2 regions of the Exiguobacterium sp. s166 genome follow, and region 2 is predicted to be linked to the other one. Evidence: riboswitches for the same ligand, from Rfam matches in the RefSeq annotation. Region 2 holds a riboswitch; the other holds the start of a gene.

Region 1 (4,839 bases), on a different contig from region 2:
GTAAAGGCAAAATCGAGCGGATCAACGGCGAGCGAAGAACCGGTAATCCGGGTCTGTCCGGACGGATGGACCATTAAGGCCGCATCGATGCCCGTCAGCAGATTGTGTTTGACGAAACTCCCTTTCGCACTGCCGTTTGGTCCGCCTTCTTCCGCCGGTGTCCCGAGGACGACGACACTGCCGCCGACTTCATCCAGAACTTGACTGACGGCAATCGCTGCTGCGACACTTGTCGTGCCGATGATGTTGTGTCCGCATGCGTGACCGATTCCCGGCAAGGCATCATATTCAGCTAGAAAAGCGATCGTTGCTCCCGGTTTATCCGAGACCTTCCGGGCGAGAAACGCTGTCTCGTGTCCGGCCACACCAAGTTCGACTGTAAACCCTTCGGCTGTCAGGCGTTCCGTATGATGACGCGACGCAAAATATTCTTCATTGCCGATTTCCGGTGTCGCATGAATCCGATGGCTCGTCTCAAGATACGACTCCCGTTTTTGCTCAATATCCTGTTCAATCGTTTGTGTCAGGTTTTGCCGTCTCGTCTGAATTGTCATTTGGGTCACGCTCCTTTTGGTTTTTGGTTATTCTCCGATATCGCTGAGAGGGACGAACGTTGGAATCGTGCTGCCTTTGTACTCTTTTTTGATGAAGGCAGCGACGTCATCCTGATGGTACAGCGAGGCGATTTTCTTGAGCGTCTTTTTGTCTTTGTCTTCCGTCCGGGTCGCGATAATGTTGATGTACGGTTTTGCCGTCTCGTTTTCATGGAGAATCGAGTCCTTGATCGGATTAAAGCCGGCATCGACGGCAATTCCGTTATTGATGATCGAGGCCGAGACATCCGGCAGCACGCGTGGTGTCTGACCGGCCACGACCGGGACAATCTTCAGTTTTTTCGGATTCTCGACGATTTTATCAACGGAGCCGTTACCGTCAAAGTCGTCCGGCAATTTAATCAAGCCGGCTTCCTGCAACAGCAGCAATGCCCGACCCATGTTCGTCGCTTCGTTCGGGACGGCAATCTTTCCGCCAACCGGAATGTCTTTGACGTCCTTGACCTTATCCGAATAAATCCCCATCGGCGCGATGACCGTCGTCGCAATCGGCGACAGTTTTAACTTATGTTCTTTTTTGAAGGCGTTAAAGTAAGAGACGGTCTGGAAGGAGTTCGCATCAATCTCCCCTTCCGCCAGGGCGAGGTTCGGCTGGACGTAGTCGGAGAACTTGACGAGTTCAATCGTGATGCCCTCTTTCTTCGCTTTTTTCGCGACGTATTCCCAGACTTGTGTATCAGAACCGCTGACTCCGAGCTTGACCGTCTTTTGATCTTCTTCTCCGGAAGCGGCACATCCCGCAAACAATACCGTCGTTAATGCTGCACCAATCGCTAAACCTTTTTTCATCTTTCATCTCTCCCTTTTTTCTCTATTTGTAGTTGTTTAGTGTCTCCGAATTTTTCGTGCTAACAGATTGCCTGTCGTCTGTAACCCTTGAACCAAGATGACGAGAATTCCGACCGTGATGATCATGACCGTCGTATCAAACCGTTGGTAACCGTACGTGATTGCCAAGTCACCAAGTCCCCCGCCACCGATTGCCCCGGCCATTGCTGATGCGCCGATCAAACCAATCGTCGCAATCGTCAGGTTCAGAACAAGCGAGCTGAGCGCTTCCGGCAACAGAAAACGGAAAATCGTCTGCAACGGTGTCGCCCCCATCGCTTCCGCTGCCTCAAGGACACCGGTATCGACTTCAAGCAACGAACTTTCGATCAGGCGGGCAATGTACGGTGCCGCGTAAAAGACGAGCGGAACGATTGCCGCCTGTGTTCCGATTGACGATCCGACAATCAAACGGGTCAGCGGAATGATTGCCACGAGCAGAATGATGAACGGAACGGACCGGAAGATATTGACGATGCCGCTTAGGACATTGAAGAACGGAATTTGTTCGAGCAACGCTCCTTTGCGTGTCACGACAAGCAGAATCCCGAGCGGTAAACCAATCAATGTCGAAAAGAGTAATGACAGTCCAACCATCGTCAACGTCTGCAGAAAAGCGGTCCAGATGTCCGTGTAATTAACTAGCATCTGCGAGCACCTCCTCGACGACGACATCCGATTGATCGATGTAATGCAGTGCCCGTTTGATTTCCGCCGCATCACCGATCAGTTCAACAAGCAGACTGCCAAACGGAATGTTTTGCAGTTCCGTAATGCTGCCGTGCAGGATGTTGAGATCGACATCAAACCGTTTCGCGACTTGCGATAAAAGCGGTTGTCCGGTCCCTGCCCCGAGGAAGTTGATTTTGTAGATATGGTGCCCGGTATCCCGTTGATCGATGACTTTTTGAACCGACGCCGGAATCTCATCCTGCATGACGGAACGGACGAAGTTTTTTGCCGTCGCCGTTTGCGGATTCGAGAAGACGTCGAACACGGTACCCGATTCAATCAGCTTGCCGGCTTCGATGACGGCGACCCGGTCACAAATCTCACGGATGACACCCATCTCATGGGTAATCAGTAAGATCGTGATGCCGTATTCCTGATTGATTTGTTTCAGCAGGCGTAATATGTGTTGTGTCGTCTGCGGATCAAGCGCCGAGGTCGCTTCGTCACACAACAGGACGGACGGCTGGGTGGCAAGTGCCCGGGCAATCCCGACCCGTTGTTTCTGTCCGCCCGATAACTGGTCCGGATAATGATCGGCCTTATCCGCCAAGTCGACGAAATCCAGCAGTTCATTGACCCGCCGATGGACCTCGTCTTTTTTGACGCCCTTTAAGACAAGGGTTTTTGCGACGTTCGCAAAAACCGTATTCGAATCCAGCAGATTGAAGTGCTGAAAAATCATCCCGATGTGTTGTTTGGCTTCCCGTAACTGTTTCGCCGAGAGCGTCGTCAAATCTTGGCCATCGACCGTCACACTGCCCGATGTCGGCCGTTCAAGCAGGTTGACGCATCGTAATAAGGAACTTTTTCCGGCTCCACTGAAACCGATGACACCGAAGATTTCTCCCTTTCGGATTTCGAGATCGACCCCGTTCAGCGCAGCAATCGATTGTTCCTTTGTTTCATAGATTTTTTTTACATTTTTGAATGTAATCACCACTTGTTCCCCCTTTAAAATACAAAAAAGGTCTCTTCTTAAGAAACAAGAAGAGACCTGGATCCGCACAATGGCAGAATCCACTCGACTCATCTCTCAGACAATTGTCTGATGGAATTGGCACAGTGCTCATAATGAGTCTGTTGCCGAGGTTTCGTAGGGCCAGTCCCTCCACCTCTCTGGATAAGTGTTGCGGTATGAAATTCGTATGTGTGTTGTTGCCGGTTGAACTTATGTCGTAAAACTAATTTTTACACTACAGAAAGATCTTTTAAAGGTCAACCATATTTTCAAAAATAAACCATATGACCCATATCGATTTTTGTCCCGGGACAAACCGGATCGTTGTCTGAATTTTGACGCCTGTTCAAGAGAGTTTGACAATTCATTTCCGCCAATGCTATCATCTTCTCAATGATTAATCCGACAATTCCTATACGATATATCAAGAGTGGACGAGAGACCTGGCTCTAGGACTCCACGGCAACCTGCTGTTATGCAAGGTGCTCCGACCAGCAAAGCGGTTGCTTTGGATGATACACACGAGAAACTCGTTTGCGTCCAAAGCCAAACGGGTTTTTATTTTTGAAATGGAGGACGAGATGATGAGTATGGTTTATCCTGTTATACCGGGTGCGGAAGCCTTTTCCTTAGGACGCGGATCCGTCGGCATTTTGCTCTGTCATGGTTTTAACGCAACGCCGCAAAGCGTTCGGGCTGTAGGAGAACAGTTCGCAGAACAAGGTTTCTCCGTCTATGCCCCTCGCCTGCACGGTCACGGGACCGATGTCCGGGAATTCGAAGCGACGACGGCAGATGACTGGAAACAGAGCTTGCGTGACGGCTTCGAACAGTTAGCCGGACGGTGCGAATCGATCTTCATCGTCGGACAATCGATGGGGGCGACACTTGCCCTGTCACTTGCCGCTGAAGGTCTCCCGATTGCAGGAATCATCACGATAAATGCCGCCTTGTCCGTCCCTGCTTACGAAGCCTTATCCTTCACCGATTGTCCGGTCTATCTGCCGGAAAGCACCCCTGATATCAAGCAGACCGCTTTTGAAATCATCTATGATCTTGTCCCCGCAGTTTGTGCTTCGGAACTGTTACGACTCATTGATGACACGCGACTACACTTAGCGACGATTCAAATTCCGACACTTATTTTATATTCTGCTGAGGATCACGTCGTCCCGCCGGCCTGTTCCGATTATTTGTACCGGACGATTGGGGCAACAGATAAACGCAGTTATTGTCTGCTCGACTCGTACCATGTCGCGACGCTTGACCATGATCAAAAGACGATTGTCCGTGAGACCTTACAATTCATCGAACAGTTCAGCCGGTTGACACGAACCGGTTGATAAAAAAAAGCGAACGATTCCCGGCCGTGAGGCCAAAGAATCGTTCGCTTTTTCAAATCGTCTATTCTCAATTTTGCTGTTGTTTTTTCCATTCCTGTAACGGTTGCGGTTTGCCCGGAACTTGATGACAATGACGGCAACGCGGTTCATAGGATTCAGACGCCCCGACGAGAATGATTGGATCATTGTAGTTTGCCGGCTTCCCGTCAATCAATCGTTGTGTCCGTGACGCCGGATCTCCGCATGACAGACAAATCGCCTGTAATTTCGTCACGAATTCCGCACGTGCCAGTAATTCAGGCATCTTGCCGAATGGCTCGGCCCGAAAATCCTGATCGAGTCCCGCACAAATAACGCGTTTGCC
Region 2 (4,839 bases):
TGATCCAGAGCGCCCGGAGGGAGACCAAGTTCTGACCGGAGTGAGATGGATGCTACTTTCGGAGATGACCGCCGATCGACAAGTCGCAAAAATTTTAACAGCTTTAGGATAAGACATACTCTTTTTTGTAAAACCAAACGAAAGGCATCTGCTCCAGTCGAGTAGATGCCTTTATTGATCATGTACGCATTTGACTTGCCTCTTCTTCCACACGACGGAGTAACCCTTGCACGATTTTTTCCGTTTCCCGTTCGCCGCCAAGCGACAGCAGGCTTCGTCCGACGAAATTCGCCCCTTCGTTTTTCCCGGTATAAATCAGCTGACAACTTTTTTCGTCGAGCCGCTTCAACGTAAAGGTCATCTCGAGTTTAAAGATTTTGGCAAGCGTAAATCCAATCGTATTTTGTTTGAAATCCGGTTGATTTGTATAGGCAAGATCCGTCACGATATATGTCTCGAGGCGATTCCCCTGCATATACGTTTGCCGGTATGTCGAACCGACGACACCCGGTTTCCGTTCGATCACATCGTGCTGGACGACACCTGGAATCAGGCGTTGTAACCGATCGTGATCAAAGATATGCCAGGCTTCCTCGATTGGAACATCCAGTCTCTTTTCTTCATGCCACGTTACCATCCCAACACCTCCTTTTACTGAAAAATACCCTGATGTGTGCAGTTCTAACTTCAGACTACACACATGCAGGGTATTTGGCTTATTTTAATCGGTCCGTGATGATTATTTTACAGTCTGACGTTCGAGAGCCGCACCGAGGAACTTCGCCAGTTCGAGCATGCCGAACTTACCGGCAGCTGCTTCCGCGTCTGAATTGTAATTCGTATTCGTATTGACGTCATACGTATAGATTGTTCCACCCGCATCCTTGATGAACTCGATGCCGGCGACCGCGATCTGGTTCGCTTGCAGGAAGGCTTCATACTTTTGAATGATCGGATCATTAAATCCGTCGACGACTTTAAACTTCATCGGTGTTTGTGGGGCCTCTTCACCGACCGGGCAGAACAAGTCGTCAATGACACAGGCATCTGCCGGGCACAGTTCAAATCCTTCTGACGTGTCGACCTGGACAGCATAAACAAACTTCCCGCCGACGAACTCACAGCGCGTGATGTACGGTTCCGGTGCCTGGATATATTCTTGAATCAGTGTGATCCCGTCGACCGGTTCATCAAACGTTGGTCCATCAAGATATGTCTCAAGTGCTTCGATCGAATGGAACAACTGAACGCCGAGTCCTTTTCCGGCACGGTTGTGTTTCGTGATAAACGAGGACACGCCGATTTTTTTCGCCGCTTCGACGATTTGATCACGCCCGACGGCAGCTGTCGTTTTCGGAACCCGGATACCGGCTTTTCGAAGGGCCGTATACTGATTGATTTTACTCACTTCAAGACGTAAGGCACGGGTTCCGTTAAAGACAGTCCGGTCGTGTTCCTCTAGCCACGCGAGTACCCCTTCCGTCAGTTCCGGGGCGTAGCGGTGCCCGCGCGTATGCGACGACGCACTCATCCGGCTGTAGAAGACGCCTTCTGGCGGGACTTCATCAAGCGGGACCTGTCCTTCATCGAGATGCCACTGTTCATACGGCAACTCCAGTTCCTCGAGTCGTTTAATTAAATGGTCCGTCCATTCCTGGTTTTCGTGTAAGATATGAATTTTTGTCATTTGGTTTGACCTACCTTTCGTTTTTCTTCGACAAGCGGCATGACGTCGCGCGCGAAGCGTTCCATTTCTTCCAGTTGTGGTGAAAATTGAAGTAATAATAAGGAGACACCCACCTGCTCAAACGCAAGAATCCGTTCCGCAATCTGTTCCGGTGTTCCAATCAAATCAGGACGGAGTCCGCGGTTCGAGACCGAATAATCGTTCCGTTTTACCTGCTGTTCGAGTTGTGATTTGCTGACGAAGTCGTCGTACCCGGCGTATCCGGCACTGTCTTCCTTGACGTCCGTAATTCGTTGCCATTCTTGAATAGCCTCTTCTTCCGTATCGCGGCAGATGATATAAGCAGCCAATCCAAAACTTTCAAGCGGCGGTTGCCCTGTCGCTTGTCGGCGCGCCTTCATATCCTCAATCTTAACGGACACTTCTTCCACTGTTCCGCCGTGCATGACATAAGCGTCACAATGATTGACAATGGTTTGTTTGCCGGCTTCACTTTCCCCGCCTGCGTACAACTTGATGCCCGGTCGTTGAACCGGCTTCGGATGCAGTTGCGTCTTCTCGAGCGTATAGTAGTTCCCGTCGAAGCTGTACGGCGAAGCATCTGCCCATAATCCTTTCATGATCGTGACAAACTCTTCCGTCCGCGCGTAGCGTTCGTCGTGAGCTGTGAAGATCCCGTTGTATTGCCGCGCTTCTTCTTCCCACCAGGCAGAGACGACGTTTAACGTAAAGCGCCCGTTGCTAAGTTGATCGATGTTTGCTGCCATCTTCGCGGTCGTCGCCGGATTATGGAAACCCGGACGGACCGCTGTCATGATTTCCAGTCGTTCCGTCGTCGCGGCAATCGCCGCTGCCGTCGTCCAGGCTTCAAGACTTGGTGCTTCAAGCCCTTTGATGTCATTTAGGTTCAACTCCGCAATCAGTGTCGTTGAAAAACCAATTTGTTCTGCCGTTTGCGCGACCTGTTTCGCATAATCGAACGTCGCCGGCATCTGTTCGTCTTCAACATTTCGTAACCATCCGCCAAAAATCGGTAACCAAAATCCATACTCCATCCGTTATGTCCCCCTTATAAAAAAAATCGCTCTTCTCGAAAATCGAAAAGAGCGACGGATTAATCATGTCTGCTCTTATCTGTAAAGGAAAAGATTCCTTTAGGAAGTAGCACCTTCCGCTGCTCGCGGGGTTGCTGAAGTGTCTTCGGGCCATTCCCTCGACTTCTCTTGATAAGAATTATTGGAATTATCGTACACTTTTTAGCAGAGTAAAGCAACCATTAAACCTTGTTTTCCAATCGGAATTAAAAAGATATTCAAAAAAAGGACGAGAGCTAAGCTCTCATCCTCCTCGTCTTAATATGGGGCAACAAACGTCGATTGTTCGACGGGTGCTTCTTTGCCGCGGATCCGATCATAGAATTTTGCAAGCGTGACGCTGACGTAAGGAATAATCCACAAGAATCCGATTCCGATCGTAATCAATCCAAGGAAAAACCAGCCGATGAACGATAGAATCAACAGGAAAGCTTCCATTTTGTGTCCATCCATCATTTGACGTGACCGGGTGATTGCTTCCAATACACCAATCGAAGGTTCATCCCGCAAAATGTAGTAAGTCAACATATACGAAAATGATTTGATAATGGCCGGTACAACCAATAACAATGCCCATAGGAACAAGAATACAAATTGGACGATTGAAAGCAGGACAACTTTTATGAAATATTTATAGGGCTCAAATAAATCACTGATTTTTGTTTGTTCTCCCCGTGCGATAGAAAGTGAGAACCAGACCCATCCTGCACCAAGTGGGAGTAATAAGATCGTTGCAATCAATCCGAGGAAGTCAATCGTCTGGAAAGGTTCGTCATAATCAGACGACAGTAGTTCCGGAATGACTTGCAGAATTGCGAATAATAAAAACATCAAGACCGTAAAGCCCCAACGACCGCTTAATGCTTCCTTTGCTGATTTTTTTAATTGTGATGACATGAATATGATCCTCCTCAAAATAAGTTCTATCTCTATTTACGGCTCATGAAGAGAGGAGTTTCACCTTTTTTCAGGATTTTCCTGTTTTTAACTGATTTAAGCGTGCTTTTTCAAGTTGGCGCTGGCATGCCGTATACAAAGAACGTCGTCCGTCGAGCCGTTCCATCGCAAACGGAATATCATGTTTCTTCGCCTGCGCGATGACGTGTGCAGAAGCGGCATGGGACACCCGGCTTGTGACGACGACGATGGCATCGGTCTTTTTCGCGAGACTGGCAATCTTTTTCGCAGATTGGGCATCACCCGACAGATGAATCAGCTCGATTCCTGTTTTTTCGAAAAACGTCCGGTAGACCGGTGCTTGCTGTTCATTGCCGACGATGACTAGCCGCATGCCTTCAAACGGTGCAAAATCAAGTGGTTTTTTATCCACGAAGTCGATGGGCTGCCCCGGTACGGACGTCGTGACGAGTGGTGTCAACGGTTGGGATTTCTTTTCACGAATCCGGCGCGTTTTCCGTTCTTGTTTCAATTTCGGCTTTCGTTTCATTTGCTTCAGATAGCGTCCCGACTTTTTGACGATGGATCTGGCGTTGGCTGTTTCAACTGATGGTGGCACTGGTGCTGTTGAATTGTTTGACGTCTCCAACAGTTGTACCGTCGGCTCTTGATATTGGAACGCATATTTCCAGGCAATCGTCAGTGTTTCCGGACGACCTTTCCACATGACGAGATCGACGAGCTGTCCTTCTTTCAGATGGAAAAAGCGCATGTCTTCAACCGGTGTGGCGTAATAAAAAGACTTACCCGTCTCATCCTTTAATGGTCCTTCGACCGTCGATTCAATGATACCGTGGTTTTTAACGATACATTTTTCAAAAACGATTCGTTCCGACAGTGGCTTCATCCGGTCAGTCGCGACAACAGCCATCACTTCAAGTGTCGTCCGGCGTACGTCCTGATGTACGACTTGGACCCGGATTTCCATTCCATGTTCGAGATTCCATTGCCGGATCTCTGTTTCCGAGATGTGACTGTTCGGCCATTCCCGTAAAGAACCACCTTTTAATTCACGGACGAACGTATAGGCGTAACGTTGTTCGATGACAGGAGTGATTTGTACAGGAGGAACGACAGGTTGCTTGATTGATATGTCTTCTT

The links. Region 2 has a riboswitch for S-adenosylmethionine ahead of KNP93_RS10645 (LLM class flavin-dependent oxidoreductase). Riboswitches for the same ligand answer to the same signal wherever they lie in the genome.
Region 1: linked by a shared signal. The riboswitch ahead of KNP93_RS14240 (methionine ABC transporter ATP-binding protein) and the one ahead of KNP93_RS10645 (LLM class flavin-dependent oxidoreductase) in region 2 are both predicted to bind S-adenosylmethionine.

Annotation. Positions count from the first base shown of each region.
Region 1 is NZ_JACSMU010000008.1:68,487-73,325, reverse strand. Features, by position in the region: gene KNP93_RS14255 (M20 family metallopeptidase) at 1-554, opposite strand, end outside; gene KNP93_RS14250 (MetQ/NlpA family ABC transporter substrate-binding protein) at 582-1,403, opposite strand; gene KNP93_RS14245 (methionine ABC transporter permease) at 1,440-2,090, opposite strand; gene KNP93_RS14240 (methionine ABC transporter ATP-binding protein) at 2,080-3,111, opposite strand; SAM riboswitch class I at 3,198-3,301, opposite strand; SAM riboswitch class I at 3,551-3,654, shown strand; gene KNP93_RS14235 (alpha/beta hydrolase) at 3,717-4,475, shown strand; gene KNP93_RS14230 (thymidine kinase) at 4,543-4,839, opposite strand, start outside.
Region 2 is NZ_JACSMU010000004.1:93,647-98,485, reverse strand. Features, by position in the region: partial or broken gene KNP93_RS10660 (NUDIX hydrolase) at 1-112, shown strand, start outside; gene KNP93_RS10655 (SRPBCC family protein) at 179-637, opposite strand; gene KNP93_RS10650 (ATP-grasp domain-containing protein) at 740-1,687, opposite strand; gene KNP93_RS10645 (LLM class flavin-dependent oxidoreductase) at 1,684-2,742, opposite strand; SAM riboswitch class I at 2,815-2,920, opposite strand; gene KNP93_RS10640 (DUF975 family protein) at 3,040-3,678, opposite strand; gene KNP93_RS10635 (DUF2325 domain-containing protein) at 3,749-4,839, opposite strand, start outside.